One region of the Achromobacter sp. GW823-FHT04E03 genome, then DNA from elsewhere that is predicted to be linked to it. Evidence: predicted binding sites of a transcription regulator. Region 1 holds the regulator's gene; the other holds the start of a gene.
The links. Region 1 encodes LexA, which represses DNA repair genes until DNA is damaged. Its sites were predicted from a motif close to ACTGTATNNNNATACAGT; they were not measured.
Positions count from the first base shown of each region.

Region 1 (7,758 bases):
CGAGCTCTCCAAGAGCAACATCATGCTGATCGGCCCCACCGGGTCGGGCAAGACGCTCCTGGCCCAGACGCTGGCGCGCATGCTGAACGTGCCCTTCGTCATGGCCGACGCCACCACGCTGACCGAGGCCGGTTACGTGGGCGAAGACGTCGAGAACATCATTCAGAAGTTGCTGCAGAACTGCAACTACGAAGTGGAAAAGGCGCAGCGCGCCATCATCTACATCGACGAAATCGACAAGATTTCGCGCAAGTCCGACAACCCGTCCATTACGCGCGACGTATCGGGCGAGGGCGTGCAGCAGGCCTTGCTGAAACTGATCGAAGGCACGGTCGCCTCGGTGCCCCCGCAGGGCGGCCGCAAGCACCCGAACCAGGACTTCGTCCAGGTCGACACGACCAACATCCTGTTCATCGTGGGCGGCGCCTTCGACGGACTGGAAAAGGTCATCCGCGACCGCACCGAGAAATCGGGCATCGGCTTTTCGGCCTCGGTGCGCGCCAAGTCGGAGCGCGGCGTGGGCGAACTGTTCTCCGAAGTCGAACCCGAAGACCTGATCAAGTTCGGCCTGATCCCCGAACTGGTTGGCCGTCTGCCGGTGGTCGCAACCCTGGACGAGCTGGACGAAGCGGCCCTGGTGCAAATCCTGACCGAGCCCAAGAATGCCTTGCTCAAGCAGTTCCAGAAGCTGTTCGCCATGGAAGGCGCCGAGCTCGACGTGCGTCCCGCCGCCCTGAAGGCGATCGCCCGCAAGGCGCTGCGCCGCAAGACGGGCGCGCGCGGTCTGCGTTCCATCATCGAGCAGGCCCTGCTCGACACCATGTATGACCTGCCTTCCCAGGGCAACGTCAAGCGCGTGGTGCTGGACGAGAACGCGATCGAAGGCGAGGGCAAGCCATTGCTCATCTACGCCGACGAGGACGCGGCTTCAGACAAGCCAGAGCGCGGAGAAGTCCGCGACGCCGCAGCCTGATATTTCAAAAAAGCCCGTTCCTGTAACGGGTTTTTTTGCCTAAGGCACATTCCCGGGTGCAAACACGCTTTTCCTGCAGGCGCGACGCTTGCATACTGAGGGTGCCGCCCCGCGGTTTTTTTCAGCCTTTGGGGGATCCAGGCGCCGAGATCTTGAATTTTCGGCTATTGTTCCCATAACAGACGTAACCGACGTGGATTGTCCGGGTATACCCAGGCCTCCCGTCCCCGATACGCCGAGTCATACCGAGGAACCTCCTATGTCTGCCAGCCAGACCCTGCCTTCCGACCCGATCGACCTGCCCCTGCTTCCACTGCGCGATGTCGTGGTGTTTCCGCACATGGTCATCCCGCTGTTCGTCGGCCGTCCGCGCTCTATCCGCGCGCTCGAGGTTGCGATGGAAGCGGGCAAGAGCATCATGCTGGTGGCCCAGAAATCCGCCGGCAAGGATGATCCCACCCCCGAAGACGTCTACGAGATCGGCTGCGTAGCCGGCATCCTGCAGATGCTCAAGCTGCCCGACGGCACCGTCAAGGTGCTGGTCGAAGGTACCCAGCGCGCCCGCATCAACAGCATCGAAGATGCCGATTCGCATTTCACCTGCCAGGTGTCGCCGATCGAACCGGACGCCATGCAAGGCTCCGAGACCGAAGCCCTGCGCCGCGCCATCGTCGCGCAGTTCGAGCAGTACGTAAAACTGAACAAGAAGATCCCCCCGGAGATCCTGACCTCGCTGGCTGGCATCGATGATGCCGGACGCCTGGCCGACACGATCGCCGCGCATCTTCCCTTGAAGCTCGAGCAGAAGCAGAAGATGCTCGAGATCGTCGGCACCTCCGAGCGCCTCGAGGGTCTGCTCACGCAACTCGAAACCGAAATCGACATCCTCCAGGTCGAGAAGCGGATTCGCGGCCGCGTGAAGAAGCAGATGGAAAAGAGCCAGCGCGACTACTACCTGAATGAGCAGGTCAAGGCCATTCAGAAGGAGTTGGGCGAAGGCGAAGAGGGCGCGGACATCGAAGAGCTCGAAAAGAAGATCATCGCTGCCCATATGCCCAAAGAGGCGCGCAAGAAGGCCGATGCCGAGCTCAAGAAGCTCAAGCTCATGTCGCCCATGTCGGCCGAAGCCACCGTGGTGCGCAACTACATCGATACGCTCATCAACCTCCCCTGGAGGAAGAAGAGCAAGATCAACAATTCCATCAGCAACGCCGAAACGGTGCTGGACAACGACCACTACGGTCTGGAAAAGGTCAAGGAACGGATCCTGGAATACCTTGCCGTGCAACAGCGCGTGGACAAGGTGAAGGCGCCGATCCTGTGCCTGGTCGGCCCTCCGGGCGTGGGCAAGACCTCGCTCGGCCAATCCATCGCCAAGGCGACGAACCGCAAGTTCGTGCGCATGGCGCTGGGCGGCGTGCGCGACGAAGCCGAGATCCGCGGCCACCGTCGTACGTACATCGGCTCCATGCCGGGCAAGATCGTCCAGAACATGTCGAAGGTCGGCGTGCGCAATCCCTTGTTCCTGCTCGATGAAATCGACAAGCTGGGCATGGATTTCCGCGGCGATCCCTCGTCGGCGCTGCTCGAGGTGCTGGACCCGGAACAGAACCACACGTTCCAGGACCACTACATCGAAGTCGACTTCGACCTGTCCGACGTCATGTTCGTGGCTACCAGCAACACGCTGAACATTCCGCCGGCGCTGCTGGACCGCATGGAAGTGATCCGCCTGTCGGGTTACACCGAGGAAGAGAAGATCCACATCGCCCGCGACCATCTGCTGCCCAAGCTGATGAAGAACAACGGCGTGAAGGATAGCGAACTCACGGTCGACGACAGCGCGCTGCGCGACATCGTGCGCTACTACACCCGCGAAGCCGGTGTGCGTGCGCTCGAACGCGAAGTGGGCAAGATCTGCCGCAAGGTCATCAAGCAGTTGCTGACCCAGAGCGACCGCGCCAAGGCCGAAGGCAAGACCGCCGAGGTCAAGCCGGTCAACGTCACGGGCGACAACCTGAGCGATTTCCTGGGCGTGCGCCGTTACGCCTTCGGCATGGCCGAAAAGGAAAACCAGATCGGTCAGGTGACGGGTCTGGCCTGGACGGAAGTTGGCGGCGACCTGCTGACGATCGAAGTCGCGGACATGCCGGGCAAGGGCGTCATCCAACGCACCGGTTCGCTGGGCGACGTGATGAAGGAGTCGGTCGAGGCGGCCCGCACCGTGGTGCGTTCCCGCGCCCGCCGTCTGGGCTTTGCCGACAGCGTCTTCGAAAAGCACGACATGCACGTGCACGTGCCGGAAGGCGCCACGCCCAAGGACGGTCCGTCCGCGGGTATCGCGATCACCACGGCCATGGTGTCGGCCTTGTCGCGCATTCCGGTGCGCGCCGATGTCGCCATGACCGGCGAGATCACGCTGCGCGGCGAAGTCCTGCCCATCGGCGGCCTGAAGGAAAAGCTGTTGGCGGCTCACCGTGGCGGTATCAAGACGGTCTTGATCCCGGAAGAAAACGTCAAGGATTTGGCGGAGATCCCGGACAACGTCAAGAACCACCTTGAGATCGTGCCGGTGCGCTGGATCGACAAGGTGCTGGAACTGGCGCTGGAGCGTCTGCCGGAGCCCCTGGCCGAGGAAGAAGCGGTCAAGGAACCCCTGGTGGCCAAGCCTGCCGAACCTGGTTCGACCGACCCGGTGCTCAAGCACTGATGGACACCGGGAGGGACGCCGCCGGTAAGCGGCGCCCCTTCTGGATAGCTTCCAACAAAAAACCCCGTCAATTTCTTGGCGGGGTTTTTTTCATGCCGCGCGCAAACGCGGGAGTAATGGGGGGGGCTAGTGCAGCGCGTGCGTGCGGATCAGGCCCACCGCGATGCCTTCCAACGCGAAATCCTGGCCGGCTTCGACCACGATGGGTTCGAAGTCGGGATTTTCGGGCAGTAGTTCGATGTGGCCGTTCTGGCGCTGCAAGCGCTTGACCGTGACGTCGTCGCCCAGGCGGGCCACCACGATCTGGCCGTTGCGGGCTTCCGAGGCTTTCTTTACGGCGAGCAGGTCGCCTTCCAGGATGCCGGCGTCACGCATGCTCATGCCGCGCACCTTGAGCAGGTAGTCGGGCGTCTGGGCGAACAGGTTGGGATCGACGCCGACCTCGCGTTCGACGTGCTCGGCAGCCAGGATGGGGCTGCCCGCGGCCACGCGGCCGACCAGCGGCAGCAGCAACTGCGCCAGGCCCGGCATGGGCAGCGAGCTTTGCGTGGGAGCAGGGGAGGTGTCTTTCAGGCGGATGCCGCGGGACGCGCCGGCCGTCAGTTCGATGGCGCCCTTGCGGGCAAGCGCCTTGAGGTGATCTTCCGCCGCGTTGGGGGAACGGAAACCCAGGGCCAGGGCAATTTCGGCACGCGTCGGCGGGAAGCCGGTGCGAGTGACGGTCTGCCTGATGAGATCCAGGATTTGTTGTTGGCGATCAGTGAGTTTGCTGGCCATGGCGATGATCCGGTGCTAGCGGACTGTACATATATACAGCGCCATTCTGGGGGACGCAGCGCAAAAAAGCAAGCCGGTCTGGACCAAAAGAAAAAGCCGGTCCGGACCAAAAGAAGAAGCTGGTCCGGACCAAAAGAAAAACGGGACCCGAAGGTCCCGTTCCTGACGGCAGGCCCGCGTGGGCCTGTGCGCTGCAAATGGCTTACAGCACGGCCGCGATGCCCTTGGCGACCTTGTCGATGTTGCCGCTGTTCAGCGCGGCCACGCAGATGCGGCCGCTGGAGACGGCATACACGCCATGCTCTTCGCGCAGGCGATCCACTTGCGCCGCGGTCAGGCCCGAGTACGAGAACATGCCGCGCTGCTGCAGCACGAAACTGAAGTCCTGCTTGCCGCCGTGTTCCTTGATCTTGTCGACCAGTTGCTTGCGCATCAGGCGGATGCGGTCGCGCATGCCGGCGAGTTCCTCTTCCCACATCGCGAAGAGTTCAGGCGTGTTCAGGACCGTCGACACCACCGTGCCGCCATGGGTGGGCGGGTTGGAGTAGTTGGTGCGGATCACGCGCTTGAGCTGGCTCAGCACGCGGGTGGCTTCGTCCTTGCTGCCGGCGACGACCGTCAGCGCGCCGACGCGCTCGCCGTACAGCGAGAACGACTTCGAGAACGAGGAGCTGATGAACATGGTCAGGTCCAGATCGGCAAACATGCGCACGACCGAAGCGTCTTCGGTCAGGCCGTCGCCGAAGCCCTGGTAGGCGATGTCCAGGAACGGGACCAGATTGTTTTCCTTCACGACGGCCGCGATCTGCTTCCACTGGTCGGCGGTGGGGTCCACGCCGGTCGGGTTGTGGCAGCAGGCATGCAGCACGACGACGGTCTTGGCCGGCGCGGCCTTCAGGTCGGCCAGCATGGCATCGAAGTTCAGACCGCGCGTGGCGGCGTCGTAGTACGAATAGGTACCGACTTCGAAACCGGCGCGCTCGAACAGGGCGCGGTGGTTTTCCCAGCTGGGGTCGCTGATCAGGACCTTGGAGGTCGGCAGCAGCTGGCGCAGGAAGTCAGCGCCGATCTTCAGCGCGCCGGTGCCGCCCAGGGCCTGAGTGGTCAGCACGCGGCCGGCGGCGGCCAGCGCGGAATCCTTGCCCAGCAGCAGGGCTTGCGCGCCGTTGTTGTAACCGGCGATGCCTTCGATCGGCAGGTAGCCGCGGGCGGCGGCGGCTTCGATGCGGGCGGCTTCGGCCTTGCGGACCGCGCCCAGCAGGGGGATGCGACCCTGATCGTCGTAGTACACGCCCACGCCCAGATTGACTTTACCGGGACGCGTATCAGCGTTGTATTGTTCGTTCAGGCCAAGAATGGGGTCGCGCGGGGCGAGTTCGACGGAATCGAAAAGGGTGCTCATGGGAGTCTGATGAGGTGGGTGGACGCAGTACAGGCTGCTGTGGATAATGAGGGGTTTACCCTGGAAGAGTCTAGCATGCCTAAGAGCGCAATAGACCCGATTACGGCGGGGGCCGCAGCGAACCTGGCGGCCGATCCCGCGGCGGCATCGGCCGTGGCGGATCCGTCCGCGCCAGGCCCTGGATTCATCGATTTCCCGGGCAGCCCGTTTCATCTGTACCAACCCTATCCGCCGGCGGGCGATCAGCCCACCGCCATCGAGGGGTTGACCCAGGGGGTCGAAGACGGCCTGATGTTCCAGACGCTGTTGGGCGTGACGGGCTCCGGCAAGACCTACACCATGGCCAACGTCATCGCCCGCATGGGGCGCCCGGCGCTGGTACTGGCCCCCAATAAGACCCTGGCCGCCCAGCTGTACGCCGAAATGCGGGAGTTCTTCCCGAAGAACGCCGTCGAGTACTTCGTTTCGTACTACGACTACTACCAGCCCGAGGCGTACGTCCCCACGCGCGACCTGTTCATTGAAAAGGATTCGTCCATCAATGAGCACATCGAACAGATGCGCTTGTCGGCGACCAAGAGCCTGCTGGAACGCCGCGACACCATCATCGTGGGCACCGTGTCCTGCATCTACGGTATCGGCAACCCCGGCGACTACCACGCCATGGTGCTGATCCTGCGCGCCGGCGACCAGATCTCGCGCCGCGAGATCCTGGCCCGCCTGGTCGCCATGCAGTACACCCGCAATGACGCCGAGTTCACCCGCGGCGTTTTCCGGGTGCGTGGCGAGACCATCGACATCTTCCCGGCGGAAAGCCCGGAACTGGCGCTGCGCCTGACGCTGTTCGACGACGAGATCGAAAGCCTGGAGCTGTTTGATCCGCTGACCGGCCGCATCCGCCAGAAGCTGCCGCGTTTCACTGTCTACCCCGGTTCGCACTACGTCACGCCGCGCGACACCGTGCTGCGCGCCATCGAGACCATCAAGGAAGAGCTGCGCGAACGGGTCAAGCGCTTCGTCGACGACGGTCATCTGGTCGAAGCCCAGCGGCTGGAGCAGCGCACCCGTTTCGACCTGGAAATGCTGCAGGAGCTGGGCTTCTGCAAAGGCATCGAAAACTATTCCCGCCACCTGTCGGGCGCGGCGCCGGGCGAACCGCCGCCCACCCTCATCGACTACCTGCCGTCCGATGCGCTCATGTTCATCGACGAAAGCCACGTCACCATCGGCCAGTTGGGCGGCATGTACCGGGGCGATCGGGCGCGCAAGGAAACGCTGGTGCAGTACGGTTTCCGCCTGCCGTCGGCGCTGGACAACCGGCCGCTGAAGCTCGAGGAATTCGAGGCCCGGATGCGCCAGTGCGTGTTCGTGTCGGCCACGCCGGCCGCCTACGAGAAAGAGCACACCGACAATGTGGTGGAGCAGGTGGTCCGGCCTACCGGCCTGGTGGACCCGCTGGTCCAGGTCTTGCCCGCCCGCACCCAGGTCGACGATCTGCTCGGGCAGATCAAGGCGCGCGTGGCGCAAGCGGAGCGCGTGCTGGTCACTACCCTGACCAAGCGCATGGCGGAGGATCTCACCGACTTCCTCAGCGAGCATGGCGTGCGCGTGCGCTACCTGCATTCGGATATCGACACTGTCGAACGTGTCGAAATCATCCGCGACCTGCGTCTGGGCACCTTTGACGTGTTGGTGGGGATCAACCTGCTGCGCGAAGGGCTGGATATTCCCGAAGTGTCGCTGGTGGCGATCCTGGACGCCGACAAGGAAGGCTTCCTGCGTTCGGAGCGCAGCCTGATCCAGACCATCGGGCGCGCGGCGCGCAACCTCAATGGCCACGCCATCCTCTATGCGGACCGCATCACCGATTCAATGCAACGCGCCATGGAGGAAACC
Region 1 is NZ_JBXAIJ010000001.1:1,453,580-1,461,337, reverse strand. It holds gene clpX (ATP-dependent Clp protease ATP-binding subunit ClpX) at 1-973, shown strand, start outside; gene lon (endopeptidase La) at 1,233-3,683, shown strand; gene lexA (transcriptional repressor LexA) at 3,810-4,460, opposite strand; gene AC1RHV_RS06725 (amino acid aminotransferase) at 4,663-5,862, opposite strand; gene uvrB (excinuclease ABC subunit UvrB) at 5,938-7,758, shown strand, end outside.

Region 2 (7,758 bases), on a different contig from region 1:
GCCGCGGCGGGCGAGGCGCTGGCGCGCAACGTCGAGCTGCGCGGCGAATTCAATCGCAGCCTGTTTTCGGTGAACGCGGCGAATCCCGGCAATTGGGGCGGCCAGCTATATGTACAGCTGGACGACGCTGACCCCTTGGCCTGGCAGCCTTGGTTCGAGGTCCCGGCGGTGGCGGGCCGCCTGAGCGGGCGGGCATGGCTGCAGCTGGAACGCGGCAAGTTCACCGATCTGACCGCGGACGCTGCCGTGCGCGGCCTGCAATGGACCGAGACCGCGCAAGGGACCGCAGCTCCAGGCTTCAGGGCCGGGTACGTCCAGGCCCGCATCCAGGGCTTGCCGGGCGACTTCATGCAGCTGGACAGCGTGCCGCTGGCGCGCAGCCCTGGCGCCCCGGCGGTGTCGGTCAGCGCCAAGGCGGAACAGCTCACTCTGTCCTTGCCGGGCGTCTTCGAGCAACCCACGTTGGCTGTGCGCGACGTGGCGCTGGATGCCGCCGTCAAAGGGCCGGATGCGAAGCACTGGTTCGTGGACGTAGGCCAACTGCAACTGGTCAACGACGATCTCGACGTGCGCGTGCAAGGGCAGTGGCGGCCAGAAGGCAGGACCGCGGCGGGCAGCGTCGACATGCACGGCGTGATGGCGCGCGGCTCCATGTCCGCCATCCATCGCTACCTGCCGCTGGAGGTCAACGCCGATGCGCGCGAATGGCTGGCCATCGGCTTGCCCGCGGGCGAAATGCAATCGGCCTCCATCACGCTCAAGGGCGATCTCGACGAGTTTCCTTTTGGCGCGCCTGGGGCTCAGGGCGATTTCGTGATCGCCGGCGCATTCAGCGGCGCCAAGGTCGACTACGCGCCGGCGCGCGAGCGCCGCAAGGGCTGGCCGATGCTGGAGAACCTGTCCGGCAATTTCCGCATCGACAAGGTCAGCCTGGCGCTGGACAGTCCGGGCGGCGCGGTCGCGCATACCGGATCGGGACATACCGTGACGCTGGGGGCGGTTTCCGCAACCATTCCCAACATGGAAGAGAACTCCGAACTGCTGCTGACCGGCGAGACGTCCGGCGCCGTGCCGGCCTATCTGGCGCTGGCAGCCAACTCGCCCTTGGGCGAGTTGCTGGATGGCGCGCTGGACGAGGCGCGCGGCACCGGCGACTGGCGGGTGGGGCTCAAGCTCAAGGTGCCTCTGTTGAACACCGACGACACCCAGGTCCAGGGGAACATCCTGTTCGCGGGCAACTCCTTCACCTTCATGCCGGAGATGCCGCTGCTCAGCCAGATGCACGGCGACCTGGAGTTTTCGGAGAAGGGCGTCGAGGCCAAGGACTTGCGGGCCCTGTTCCTGGGCGGCCCGGCGCGGATTTACGGGCGCCTGGCGCAGAGCACGGACGCCTTGCGCTTCGAGGGTACGCTGGCCGGGCCGGCGCTGACTCAATTAAGCAACACGCCGTCCATGTCGCGCTTTTCGGGCAAGGCGGCCTACAAGGGCAAGGTGGGCTATCAGCGCGGCGGTGCGGTGGACATTTCCGTCGAGTCCGATCTGGTGGGCATGGCGATCGACATGCCCGCTCCGGTCGGCAAGGCCGCCCAGGCTTCGCAGTTGCTGAAGGTGCAATGGTCGCCCGCGCAGGACCGCGGAGCGCAGAACCGGCGCTGGCTCACCGCAAGCCTGGGAGATGCCGTCAACGCGCTGTTCGAACGGGCGCCATCCGAAGGGTCGCCGTCCTACTTCGCGCGCGGCGCGCTGGGCATCAACCGTCCGGCAAGCCTGCCGGAACGCGGATTCAGCCTGAACGCGAGCCTGCCTGAACTGGACCTGGATGCCTGGGAAAGCGTGTCCGACGGCTTCAGCGCGCCTGCTGGCAAGGGCCGTGCCGCGCCCAAGCCCATGCTGCCCGCGGCCGAACGCATCAGCCTGGCGGCCGGCGTCTTGCGGACTGGCGGCTTTACCCTGAACGACCTGACGCTGTACGCGACCCGGCCGGGACCCGCCCAATGGCGCGTGGATCTGCAATCCAAGCAGGCCACGGGTTCGCTCGAATGGCGCGAGGCCTCGGGCGCCATCGCCGGCCAGATCACCGCGCGCCTGAAGCATCTGTCGCTGGGCGGCGAGGGCGACACCAACAAGGCCGACGAGGCGCTGTCCTCCGGCAACGACCTGTCAGACATCCCGGCGATCGACCTGCAAGCCAAGGAATTCCTGCTGTACGGCAAGAACGTGGGCGAACTCCAGGTGCAGGGCACGAACCTGCAGCGCGGCCGCCAATGGCGCCTGGACAAGCTGTCCATCGTCAACGACGCGGCCTCGCTCAACGCCACCGGCAACTGGAACCTGGAAGGCCAGAGCCGCGGCCTGACCGTGGACGCTTCGGTCAAGTTCGAAGACGTGGGCAAGTTCCTGGACCGCATCGGCTTCGAAAAGGTGGTGTCGGGTGGCAAGGGCACGATGCAGGGCAAGGCCACCTGGCGCAATCTGCCCTGGACCCACAAGATCGAAGACCTGACGGGCGAGGTCGACGTCAGCCTGGACAAGGGCCGCTTCATGCACGTCAACTCCCGCACCGCGCGGCTGCTGGAGCTGCTGTCCCTGCAATCGCTGCAGCGGCTGGCGCGGCTGGACGTAAATCCCACCAATCTGCTGCGCGACGGCTTCCCCTTCGACACCATCCGCGGCAAGGTCAAGCTGGCCGACGGCACGGCTTCGACCGAAGGCTACAAGATCAACGGGCCGGTGGCGACCATCGTGCTGGCCGGCGGGGTCAACATCATCCGCGAACGCTGGGACATGAAGGCCGTGGTGATTCCGAACCTGGACGCCAGCGGGGCGGCCATGGTGACGGCGCTGGCGGTCAATCCGCTGATCGGCCTGGGAGCCTTCGTGACGCAGTGGCTGCTGAAGCAGCCGCTGGCGCGGGCCATGACCATGGAATACGCCGTCACCGGCAGCTGGGACGATCCCAAGATCGAGCCGATAGACGCGTCCGGCAAGCCGGCCGGCAACAAGCAGACCCCGCGTCCGGCGCCGCAGCCTGGCACGCTGGAGGAGTTCATGGGAGGGCAGTGAGCCGCCTGTCCGGCCCATGAAAAACGCCCTGGGCGCAAGCGCGCTCCAGGGCGTTTTTCATGGCCGGGTCCAAGGCGCGGGCGCCGCGGACCGCAGGCTCTGACCAGGCTTACTTCTTCTTCATCATGTCGAAGAATTCGGCGTTGGTCTTGGTGGCGCGCATCTTGTCCAGGATGAATTCCATCGACTGGACTTCGTCCATGTCGTGGATGAACTTGCGCAGCACCCAGACCTTCTGCAGCAGGTCGGGGGCGATCAGCAGCTCTTCGCGGCGGGTGCCGGACTTGTTCAGGTTGATCGACGGGTAGACGCGCTTTTCGGCCAGGCGGCGCTCGAGGTGGACTTCGGAGTTGCCGGTGCCCTTGAATTCTTCATAGATGACTTCATCCATGCGGCTGCCGGTTTCGATCAGCGCCGTGCCCAGGATGGTCAGCGAACCACCTTCTTCCAGGTTGCGGGCCGCGCCGAAGAAGCGCTTGGGGCGTTGCAGCGCGTTGGCGTCCACGCCGCCGGTCAGCACCTTGCCGGAGGCCGGCACCACGGTGTTGTAGGCGCGGGCCAGACGGGTGATCGAGTCCAGCAGGATCACCACGTCCTTCTTCATTTCGACCAGGCGCTTGGCCTTCTCGATGACCATTTCCGCGACCTGCACGTGGCGGGTGGCGGGTTCGTCAAAGGTCGAGGCGACCACTTCGCCGCGCACGGTGCGCTGCATTTCGGTCACTTCCTCGGGGCGTTCATCCACCAGCAGGACGATCATGACCGCGTCGGGGTAGTTGGTGGTGATGGCGTGCGCGATGTGCTGCATCATCACCGTCTTGCCGGACTTGGGGCTGGCGACGATCAGGCCGCGCTGGCCCATGCCGATGGGGGCGAAGACGTCAAGAATGCGGCCCGTGAGGTTTTCCTCGCTCTTGATGTCGCGTTCCAGGCGGATGTTGCGGTTCGGGTGCAGCGGCGTCAGGTTTTCGAACATGATGCGATGCTTGATCGCTTCCGGCGCCACGCCGTTGACCTTGTCCACCTTCACCAGGGCGAAATAGCGCTCGCCGTCCTTGGGCGTGCGCACTTCACCTTCGATCGAGTCGCCGGTGTGCAGGTTGAAGCGGCGGATCTGCGAGGGCGAGATGTAGATGTCGTCCGTGCTGGCCAGATACGAGGTCTCGGGCGAGCGCAGGAAGCCGAAGCCGTCGGGCAGGACTTCCAGGACGCCGTCGCCGAAGATCTGCTCGCCTTGCTTGGCGCGCCGTTTCATGATGGCGAACATCAGCTCCTGCTTGCGCAGGCGGTTGGCGTTCTCGATTTCCAGGCCGGCGGCCATTTCCAGCAGCTGCGAGACGTGCAGCGCCTTCAGTTCGTTGAGGTGCATCGCGGTGGATTTTTGGGGGAAAGTGAAGGAGAGTTCTGGCGGCGCGCCACGGACGGGCACACGCGGTATTGAATGAGCGCCGCCCCGAGGGCGGCGCCTTCGTTCACGGCACGCGGCTTACAGCGCGCCGTCCAGGAATGCGGTCAGTTGCGACTTCGACAGCGCGCCAACTTTGGTGGCGGCAGCTTGGCCGTCTTTAAAGAGCATAAGGGTGGGAATGCCGCGGATGCCGTACTTGGTGGCGGTACCCTGGTTTTCATCGACGTTCAGCTTGGCGATCGTCAGGCGGCCAGCGTACTCCGTGGCGACTTCTTCCAGGATCGGGGCAATCATCTTGCAGGGGCCGCACCAGGCAGCCCAGTAGTCCACCAGCACCGGCTGGCCGGATTTCAACACATCGGCATCGAAGCTGGCGTCACTGACGTTCTTGATTTGGTCGCTCATGATGGTGATTCTCGGTTCGGCAGCAAAAGGCGCGTAAAAAGGGACGCGCCCCGCCGTTGTTCTTGTTTGTGGATGGACTCAAGCATACCACTGTCAATATCAACAGGCATACCACTGTTAATAACAACAGGAGTTGCTGGATTTGTGTAGGATGTTGCGGCGCAGTTGTCGCGATCCGGGCGGTACCGACCCGATGCGCTGGCTGTGACTGTCATCATCCTACCGAATTCGGAGCTGGTCAGGTCGTGCTCATCCCACTGGGAGCCGCGCAGAATCTGGACTTATCCGTAAAATGTCGGTTTTTTTCCACAGATGTTGGGGATAACTTGGCCACTCCACGTTACACCGAGGCGTCCATTCGCGTCCTGAAGGGACTGGAGCCCGTGCGCCAGCGCCCGGGCATGTACACCCGAACCGAAAACCCCCTGCACGTCGTGCAGGAGGTCATTGATAACGCCGCAGACGAGGCATTGGCCGGATACGGCAAGCAGATCCAGGTCACGCTGCACGTCGACGGCAGCGTTTCCGTCGAGGACGACGGGCGCGGCATTCCCGTTGGCCTGCACCCTGAAGAGAACGCTCCCGTGGTGGAGCTGGTGTTCACGCGCCTGCACGCAGGCGGCAAGTTCGACAAGGCGGGCGGCGGCGCCTACGCCTTTTCCGGCGGCTTGCACGGCGTGGGCGTGTCCGTCACCAACGCCCTGGCCACGCGCCTGGAAGTGGTGGTGTGGCGCGATGGCGCCGTCAACCGCCTGGTCTTCAAGGGCGGCGACGTGGCCGAGCCCCTGGCGCCCTACGACCAGGGTGGCCGCAAGAAGTCCGGCACCCGCGTGCGCGTCTGGCCGGACGCCAAGTATTTCGACAGCCCCAACATTCCGCTGGGCGAGCTGACGCACCTCCTGCGCAGCAAGGCCGTGCTGCTGCCGGGCGTCAAGGTTTCCCTGGTCAACGAGAAAACCGGCGACACCAAGACCTGGCAGTACCAGGACGGCCTGCGCGGCTATCTGTCCGAGGCGCTGGCCGGGGCGGAGCTGATGGTGCCGTTCTTCGAAGGCGAACAGTACGCCGGGGCCGACCATGAGAACTTCGCCGAAGGCGAGGGCGCCCAGTGGGTGGTGGCCTGGACCGAGGACGGCAACGCCGTGCGCGAGTCGTACGTGAACCTGATTCCGACGCCTGCCGGCGGCACCCATGAATCGGGCCTGCGCGAAGGCCTGTTCGGCGCGGTCAAGGGTTTCGCCGAGCTGCACAGCCTGCTGCCCAAGGGCGTCAAGCTGCTGCCGGAAGACGTGTTCGCCCGCGCCAGCTTCGTCTTGTCGGCCAAGGTGCTGGATCCGCAGTTCCAGGGCCAGATCAAGGAACGCCTGAACAGCCGCGACGCGGTGCGCCTGGTCGGCGGCTTCTCCAAGAGCGCGCTGGACCTGTGGCTGCACAGTAACGTCGAATACGGCAAGAAGCTGGCCGAACTGGCCATCCGCCAGGCCCAGGCGCGCCAGCGCTCGGCCCAGAAGGTCGAAAAGCGCAAGAGCTCGGGCGTGGCCGTGCTGCCGGGCAAGCTGACCGATTGCGAATCCAGCGACGCGACCCGCACCGAAGTCTTCCTGGTCGAGGGCGACTCCGCGGGCGGTTCGGCCAAGATGGGCCGCGACAAGGAATTCCAGGCCATCCTGCCGCTGCGCGGCAAAGTGCTCAATTCCTGGGAAGTGGATCGCGACCGGCTCTTCGCCAACAACGAAATCCATGACATTTCCGTCGCCATCGGCGTGGACCCGCACGGTCCCGGCGATACCCCGGACCTGTCGGGCCTGCGCTACGGCCGCATCTGCATCCTGTCCGACGCCGACGTCGACGGTTCGCACATCCAGGTGCTGTTGCTGACGCTGTTCTATAAGCACTTCCCCAAGCTGGTCGAAGCCGGCAACGTGTTCGTGGCCAAGCCGCCGCTGTTCCGGCTGGACGTGCCGGCGCAGGGCAAGCGTCCGGCGCGCAAGATCTACTGCCTGGATGAAGGCGAACTCGAGGCCGCGCAGGACAAGCTGCGCAAGGAAGGCGTGCGTGAAGGCGCCTGGGCCGTCAGCCGCTTCAAGGGCCTGGGCGAAATGAATCCCGAGCAACTGTGGGAAACCACCATGAATCCGGACACGCGCCGCCTCCTGCCCGTGGGCTATGGCGACCAGACGCCCGAAGACACCACCCGCATGTTCGACATGCTGATGGGCAAGGGCGAGTCCTCGCAGCGCCGCGCCTGGATCGAAGAGAAGGGCAATCTGGCGGAGCTGGACATCTGATGGCCGGGTCCGCGCCCGGCTCGGCCCGCATGGACGTCCAGATGACTGCCGACGACTACGCCGACTTCGCCGCTTACGTGTACAAGCGGCCGGAGCTGCGCCGCCGCCGCTACCGCTCCCATCTGCGTTTCGCGGTCCTGATGATCGTGGCCCTGCTGGCCTACCTGATCTGGCAGACCTGGGACGGCAATACGCCGAACTGGGGGCGGATCCTGCCCGTGTATTTCCAGGGCTTGGCGGTGGGCCTGGGCATTCTTGCGCTCCTGGCGCTGGCTTACGAGTACGTCCTGCCCTCGCTGGTCAGGATGAACACGCGCCGCATGCTGAAGCGTCAGCCCGACGAGCTGTTCCTGGGACGGCATCAGCTGGACTTCGGCCCCGACGGCATCACGGATACCACTGCCACCGCCTCCGGACGCATGGACTGGTCCGATGTGCGGCGGGTCGAGGAAACCCCGCAGCATCTCTATGTCATTCTCGGCACTTTGCAAGGCGTGATCATCCCCAAGCGCGGGCAGGACGCCGCCACGTTGGATGCGGTGCGGACCCAGTTGCGCGCGCATGTCGCCGATACGCAGCTGATGTCGTCCGCGC
Region 2 is NZ_JBXAIJ010000007.1:109,043-116,800, reverse strand. It holds gene AC1RHV_RS30240 (YhdP family protein) at 1-3,063, shown strand, start outside; gene rho (transcription termination factor Rho) at 3,173-4,432, opposite strand; gene trxA (thioredoxin TrxA) at 4,550-4,876, opposite strand; gene AC1RHV_RS30225 (DNA topoisomerase IV subunit B) at 5,203-7,164, shown strand; gene AC1RHV_RS30220 (YcxB family protein) at 7,164-7,758, shown strand, end outside.
Region 2: AC1RHV_RS30225 (DNA topoisomerase IV subunit B) is a predicted target of LexA. The motif match lies at 4,990-5,007, and genes of this name have one in related genera.